One region of the Microlunatus sp. YIM B11417 genome, then DNA from elsewhere that is predicted to be linked to it. Evidence: riboswitches for the same ligand, from Rfam matches in the RefSeq annotation. Region 1 holds a riboswitch; the other holds the start of a gene.
What was found. Region 1 has a riboswitch for thiamine pyrophosphate ahead of AC6CCG_RS21025 (YkoF family thiamine/hydroxymethylpyrimidine-binding protein). Riboswitches for the same ligand answer to the same signal wherever they lie in the genome.

Region 2: it holds a riboswitch for thiamine pyrophosphate, as region 1 does, so the genes downstream of both, AC6CCG_RS19675 (ECF transporter S component) here and AC6CCG_RS21025 (YkoF family thiamine/hydroxymethylpyrimidine-binding protein) in region 1, are expected to answer to the same signal.

Annotation. Positions count from the first base shown of each region.
Region 1 covers NZ_JCAMPJ010000004.1:329,243-332,835, reverse strand. The annotation lists gene AC6CCG_RS21035 (ABC transporter ATP-binding protein) at 1-639, opposite strand, end outside; gene AC6CCG_RS21030 (ECF transporter S component) at 629-1,228, opposite strand; gene AC6CCG_RS21025 (YkoF family thiamine/hydroxymethylpyrimidine-binding protein) at 1,221-1,835, opposite strand; TPP riboswitch at 1,881-1,989, opposite strand; gene AC6CCG_RS21020 (YhgE/Pip domain-containing protein) at 2,383-3,593, opposite strand, start outside.
Region 2 covers NZ_JCAMPJ010000004.1:22,786-26,378, reverse strand. The annotation lists gene manD (D-mannonate dehydratase ManD) at 1-563, shown strand, start outside; gene AC6CCG_RS19680 (hypothetical protein) at 639-1,421, opposite strand; TPP riboswitch at 1,785-1,889, shown strand; gene AC6CCG_RS19675 (ECF transporter S component) at 1,947-2,576, shown strand; gene AC6CCG_RS19670 (ATP-binding cassette domain-containing protein) at 2,624-3,593, shown strand, end outside.

The DNA of each region.
Region 1 (3,593 bases):
GAAGCCCTCGCCGGTCAGCTCGTCCAGCCGGTGCTCGACCAGCACGCAGGCCGCGCCGGTGCCGCGGCGGGCGGTCGCGATCGCGGTCCGGACCGCGTCGACGCCGGCCGTGTCGAGCATCGAGGTCGGCTCGTCGAGCAGCAACAGCCGCGGCTCGGCGGCGATCGCGGCGGCCAGCGCGACCCGCTGCAGTTCACCGCCGGACAACTGGCCGGTGTCGCGGTCCGCGAGCCGGCGGGCGTCCGCCCGGTCCAGCGCGGTGCTGACGGCCGGGCCGATCGCGGCGGGGTCGACGGCCAGGTTCTCCAGCGGGAAGGCGACCTCGTCGGTCACGCCGGACAAGCAGACCCCGGACTCCGGGTCCTGCGCCACGACGCCGACCCGATCGGCCAGGTCGGCGATCTCGTGGTCGGCGACCCGCCGGCCGGCCACCCGGAGCTCGCCGGCGACCTCGGCGTCGATCGCCTGCGGTACCGCGCCGTGCAGCAGCCGGAGCAGCGTCGACTTGCCGGACCCGGACGGGCCCAGCACGAGGACGTACTCGCCCGGTCGGACGACGAGGTCGATCGGACCGAGCCGACCGCCGCCGGGGTAGCGCGCGGTCAGCCCGGCGGCGTGGACGGCCGGTTCAGCGGGCACGGCCTGCCTCGCGGACGATTGCGAACTGGTCCAGGACGCCGGTCCGGAGCAGCGCGTCGACGATGATCTTGGCCAGCAGGCCGCCGAGCACCAGACCGGAGGCGAGTTGCAGGCCGAGCCGGAGCAGCAGGATGTCCTGGCCGAACCAGGCGTACCGGAACGCCGAGAAGACGAACACCAGCCCGGCGCCGAGCAGCCCGGAGAGCGCGTACGTCAGCCAATTGAACCGCCGATAGCGGGTGATCGCGAACGGCAGCTCGCTGCCGGCACCCTGCAGCGCCGCCGCGACCACCAGCAGCGGGCCGACCGGCGAGCCGAGGAAGACCACCTCGACGATCGAGGCGATCACCTCGGCGATGATCCCGACGAACGGGCGCCGGATGATCGCCAGCGCGATCGGCGCGACCAGCAGCCAGCCGCCGAGCAGCAGATGCTGAGCAAGATCACCGGCCGGCCCCATCGCGACCGCGAGCAGGTTCCAGGCCTGCACCAACGCCCAGTAGAGGAAGCCGAAGACCACGCCGAGCATCACCATCAGGACGATGTCGCGCAGCGGCAGCCTCTTGTTGATCTTGGCCCGGTCAGCCATGGGACGGGCTGTTCAGTGAGACGGTCAGGTGGCTGGTGACGTGCTGGACGCTGCGGCCGACCATCACCCAGCCGGCGAAGACCGTGGCCAGCACCGTGCCGAGGTCGCCCTCCAGCCGGGTCACGAAGTGCTCCGACGCCCGGAACGTCCCGTTGGCCTTGGCCAGCTCGATCGCCGCATAGATGTCGCGCATGTGGTCCGGCTCGACCCCGGCCCGGACGTCGTCGGCCAGCGGATAGAGCGCCCACTCGGCCGCGGCGAAGCGCCCGGTCTCTCTGCCTTCCGGTACGTCGACCGGGCGCGGCCCCGCCCCGCCCGGCAGGTCGCAGACCACCTCGCCCGGGCAGCCGCGGGACAGGTGCACCGTCACCGAGGCGTGCTCGCCGGTCGCGGCGATGGCGGCGGCGAGGTCGGTCAGGTAGCGCAGCAGCTCGCTCTCGCTGCCACCGAGATAGGTGCTGACATCGCCGGTTCGGACCACGAGGTCGCCCGGATCCGTTGTCTGTAAGGCGGTCGTGATGACGTCGACGTACCGGTCGGTCATCACCGCCACGGTCACCCGAGCCCCGACGCCGAACCGCATCGGGTCGTCGATGATCTTGGTCATAGGGTCCCCCTTGCCTTCTCGTCGGCACGGGGACCGGGGCACGCTGCCCCACCCAAGTTCGCTTCCTGCGCTGGCATGACCCAGATCAGGTTCAACGGTCGGAGTTCGAGTACTCCCTCTCAGCCCGGCTCACCGGACTCCCGTGCTCAACCTGAAGGTACGTCACCCACCTCGTTCCGGGTCGCGCCAGTCCCACACCGTGGAACCCTGGGCCGGTCAGACCCGGCCGTGGGTTGCACCGACCCGACCCGTACGGCCGGGTCGTGACGCCGCCCTCGCACGACCATCCGGGTCGAGCGCGCGATCCGCTGTCACGATTTCACTGCGGACGGGCCGTTGCCGCGTGGCAGCGGCAAGATGTGGCTGACGTCAAGAGAAATCGCGACAGCCAAGCAGCCCACCGGTCGCCCGATCCCCTTCGCCCGGCCACCTGTCGCCCGCCCACGTGACGACGCTCGCGCCACCCGTCGACCGGGCACATGTGCGGTGACACGCCGTCGAAACGGCTGCTTTTGTGCCCGGTCAGCGGGTTGGGGGCGGTAGGAGGTCAGGCGGGGCTCGCGGCGAGCGGCTGCAGGATCCGGCGCCGTGCCACGGCCAGCAGACCCGCGCCCAGACCCACGATCAGCCAGGCCAGCAGGGACAGGATGGCCGAGCTGACGCCCGGTCCGTCGGTGACGATCGCGCGCATCCCGTCCAGGGCCGGGGTGAGCGGCAGCAGGGGCCGGATCACGTCGAAGACGGCGGGCACCGCGGCCGTGATGGCACCGGCGGTGGCCAGCACGACCATGATCACCGAGACGAACCGGCCGACCCCGCCGAACCAGGCGACCAGGGCGTGGTTCACCGCGACGAAGGTCAGGCCGCCGAGCAGGGTGAAGCCGATCAGGCCCACGGTCTGGCCGGCCGAGAGCTCGAGCAGCACCTGGAGCATGACCGCCAGCACGACCGACTGGACGGCCGCGATGATCACGCCGGGCAGCCAGCCCTCGAGCGCGATCCGGAGCGAGGACTTCATCGAGGTGAGCACCCGTGAGCTGACCGCCTGCACGATCAGGTACGTCGCCAGGGCGCCGATCCAGAGCGCGAAGACGGCGAGGAAGGTGGTCGTCGCGCTGTCCGCGAACGCCTGGTCCGGCCGCTCCGAGGTGACCGGCGTCGAGACCACGTCGGCCAGCGCCGTCCGGTCGGCCTTGGTGTAACTGGGCAGCTTCTCGGCGCCCTCGGCCAGCCCCTCGGCAAGCTTCGTGGTGCCGTCGGCCAGTTGATCACCGCCGTCGGCCAACTGCCCGACGCCCTTGTTCAGGTCCGCCGCCCCCGAGGCGGACTGCCCGGTCCCGTCAGCCAGTTGCCCGGCGCCGTCACTCAGCTGAGCCGTGCCGGTCTTCAGGTCGGCTGCGCCATCAGCGAGCTGTCCGATCCCCTTGGACAAGGCGGGCATCCCGTCCGCCAACTGCCCGGTCCCGTCCGCGAGTTGATCAAGCCCGCCGGCCAGCTGCTTCGTGCCGGTCGCCAGTTGCCCGGTCCCGTCGGCCAGTTGATCACCACCGTCGGCCAGTTGATCAAGACCGCCCGCGAGTGCCTTGGTCCCGCCGGCCACCTGCGTGGAACCCTTCGCGAGTTGATCACCGCCGACGGCGAGTTGATCAAGACCGCCGGCGAGCTTCTGATTGCCGGCGGCCAGTTGCTGCAGTCCTCCGACAAACTCGCCGACACCGTCGACCAGTTCAGCGATGCCGTCGCTCAACCCCTGCGCAG
Region 2 (3,593 bases), 310 kb from region 1:
CGCCGATCCAGGCCGCCAAGCTGGGCAAGGCGCTGGAGCCGTACGACCTGTTCTGGCTGGAGGACTGCACGCCGGCGGAGAACCAGGAGGCGCTCCGGCTGGTCCGGCAGCACACCACGACGCCGCTGGCGATCGGCGAGATCTTCAACACCGTCTGGGACTACCAGACCCTGATCCGCGAGCAGTTGATCGACTACGTGCGCAGCGCGGTCACCCACACCGGCGGCATCACGCAACTGAAGAAGATCTTGGAGTTCGCCGCGCAGTACCAGATCAAGTCCGGCATCCACGGCCCGACCGACATCTCGCCGGTCGGCATGGCCGCCGCCCTGCATCTTGATCTTGCGATCCACAACTTCGGGATCCAGGAGTACATGAAGCACGGCGACAAGACCAACGCCACGTTCCAGCAGACGTTCACGTTCGACGACGGCTACCTGCATCCGGGTGATCAGCCCGGGATCGGGGTCGAGCTCGACGTGGACGAGGCCGGCAAGTACCCGTACCAGACGGCCTATCTGCCGTTCAACCGGCTGGCCGACGGGACCGTACACGACTGGTGATCATGAACCGAAAGCCCTGAGTCTCGTCGTTGAGACTCAGGGCTTTCGGCTGTTCAGTGCCGTGTCGGCACTGGCTCAGATGCAGACGAGGCCGAGCAGGTCGATGATCTTGCAGTCCCGATCGTCGTCATCGTCGTCGTCGCCCTTGGGCGGCTTGGTCGGCTTGCTGGTCGGCTCCTTGGTGGGTTCCTTGGTCGGCTCCGGATCGTCGGTCGGCGTCGGCTTCCGCGTCGGTTCCGGATCCTCGGTCGGCTCGGGAGCCTTGGTGGTCGGCGCCTTGGTCGGCTCGGGATCCCGGGTCGGCTCAGGGGCCTTGGTCGGAGCCCTGGTGGGCTCCGGTTCCTTGGTCGACGGTGCCTTCGTCGGCTCCTTGACGGCCGGCGGCTTGGTCGGCTGAGTCTGCTTCGGCGCCGGCTTCCTGGTCTGAGTGTCCTTCGGCGTCGCGGTACGGCCTGCGGTGGATCGTCCGGTCGGCGCGCCCGTCTCGCCGGACGGTTCGCCGCGCTCGCCGGACTGTCCCTGCGGGGTGCGGGAGGTCTCCGGCGGTGGCGTCGGGTCCTGCGGCTCGTCGGTCGACGGCTGCTCGGTCGGCGGGGTGGCCGGCGGCTCGTTGGTCGTCGGCGGATCCGTCGGCTGCTGGTTCTGCTCGGCCTCCAGCCGGATCCGGTCCAGTTCCTCCTGCCGTTCCTTGGCCAGGCGCTCGGCCTCGGACCGGCCGGGTTCCTCGGCGCCGGCGCTCCAGACGCCCGGCAGGATGATCCGGCTACCGGGCGCGACACTCGAGTTGACCGGCTGGTGCTGACCGATCACGGCGGTCGTGCTGACCGCCAGCGACAGGCCGAAACCGGCGCCGATCACCAGGAGGCGCCGAAGGCCGGTCTTGCGGGGTGGTGGGGTGCCCTTGTGGTCGGGGGGTCCGCTCTGCGGGGGCGGTGCCGCCGCGCGTCGCGGGTTGGGTGAGTCGGATGAGGGTGTGGGTCGGCCTGACACCGAGTAGGACCTCCTCAACGCGCCATCGGGCCCCCTGCGCGTGTCCTGCTTCAACGGCGAACGTCCCCGATCAACGTCCGTTGTCAAACCTTCGGATCCGAGCGCCCTCCCATGGGTGCTCAGGGCACCCGGCTCGGATCCGAAGGGCTCAGACTACCGAGCCGCCCGGCCCACCGGAACCCTGCACAAGCCACCAGTTCGAGGAAGTTGTGCGGTGGGCGTTATCGTGGTGTTGAACGACAGGGGAGCGCCGTAGGGCGCTGAGAGTGCGACACATCGCAGACCCTCGAACCTGATCCGGTTGACACCGGCGTAGGGAGTCGGGCCTTTCTCGAGCCGCGACGGGCCACCGTCCGGCTTTCCCTTCCATCGACCGTTGGAAGGACCATGATCATGACCACCGAAACCACCTCGACCGACCCGCATCGCGCGGTCGGGCCGCTGTTGCGCTGGCGTACCGTCGATCTGATCACCGCCGTGATGATCGGCGTCGCGTTCGGCATCGCCTTCATCGGCTGGGCGCAGGTGAGCAACCTGACCGGACCGCTGTTCCTCGCTCTGCCGCCGCTGGCCGGGCTGCTCGGCGGATTCTGGTGGTTGCCGGCCGTCGTGGGCGGATTGATCATCCGCCGGCCCGGCGCGGCGCTGCTGGCCATGCTGGTCGGGGCGAGCGTCGAACCGCTGCTCGGCGGTCAGTGGGGCATCAGCACGCTCGGCTCCGGCCTGTTCCAGGGCATCGGCGTCGAGCTCGGCTTCCTGATCTTCGGCTACCGGCGGTTCACCGCCCTGTCGGCGATGCTCGGCGGGATTCTGGCCGGCCTGCTGGAGACGCCGTACGAGTGGCTGACCTACTACCAGGAATGGGCCGTGCCCTACATCCTGCTGTACGCGGTGACGATGATGATCTCCGGCGCCCTGCTCGGCGGCCTGGTCGGATTGGCCCTGGTCAAGGCACTCGCCGCGACCGGCGTGCTGGCACCGTTCCCGCCCGGCCGGGAGCGCGCCGCCGCGCATCAGGTGTAGGCGTGGAGCCGTTCCCGCGCACGGCAGTTCCGGTTCGGGGCTGAGCCGTGGCGGAGTTGCGAGACGTTTCGAGCGAGACCACCGCGACCGGGCTGACCTGGCGGCCGCACGGGCGCCGGGAGCCGACGCTGCGCGACCTGACGCTGACCCTGCGACCCGGCGAGCGGGTGCTGCTCGCCGGCGCCAGCGGGTCGGGCAAGTCCACACTGCTGCGGCTGCTCGCCGGGCTGGCCGATGAGAGCCTCGGTGAGCTGACCGGGGAGTTGCGGCGGTCCGGTGAGGATCGTCCGGGGCGAGCCGGCCTGCTGCTGCAGGACCCGACCCACGCGGTGGTGGCCGAGCACGCCGGGCGGGACGTCGCGTTCGGCCCGGAGAACCGGCGGCTGGAACGACGGGAGATCGCCGACCGGACGCGGCGGGCGTTGGCGGCTGTCGGCTTTCCGTACCCGGCGGCGCGACGGTCCACCGACCTGTCCGGCGGGGAACTGCAGCGGCTCGCGCTGGCCGGCGCGCTCGCCCTCGCCCCCGAGCTGCTGCTGCTCGACGAGCCGACTGCGATGCTCGACCCGGACGGCGCCCGGACGGTTCGGGAGGCCGTGATCGAAGCCGTCGCCGACCGGCCGATCACCGTGGTCGTGGTCGACCACCGCCCCGGTGACTGGCTCGACTTCTGCGACCGGATGCTGGTGCTCGGGCCGGACGGCCGGCTGATCGCCGACGGCCCGGCCCGGACCGTGCTGGCGGAGCAACGGGACGAACTGCTCGCGGCCGGCGTCTGGGTGCCGGGCGAACCGCCGCCCGAGCCGGTACGGATCGACTGGACCCGGCCGACCGGCGGGTCGACGACAGCGTCGGCTCGCGATGACGCGGGGGCCGTTCTTCGGGTGCGCGGGCTGGGACTCGGTTCGCCCGGGGCCGAGCCGCGTCCCTTGGTGACAGGACTGGACCTGGACCTCCGCCCGGGCGCCCTGGTCGCGGTGTCGGGGCGGAGCGGCAGCGGGAAGTCCACCCTGCTCC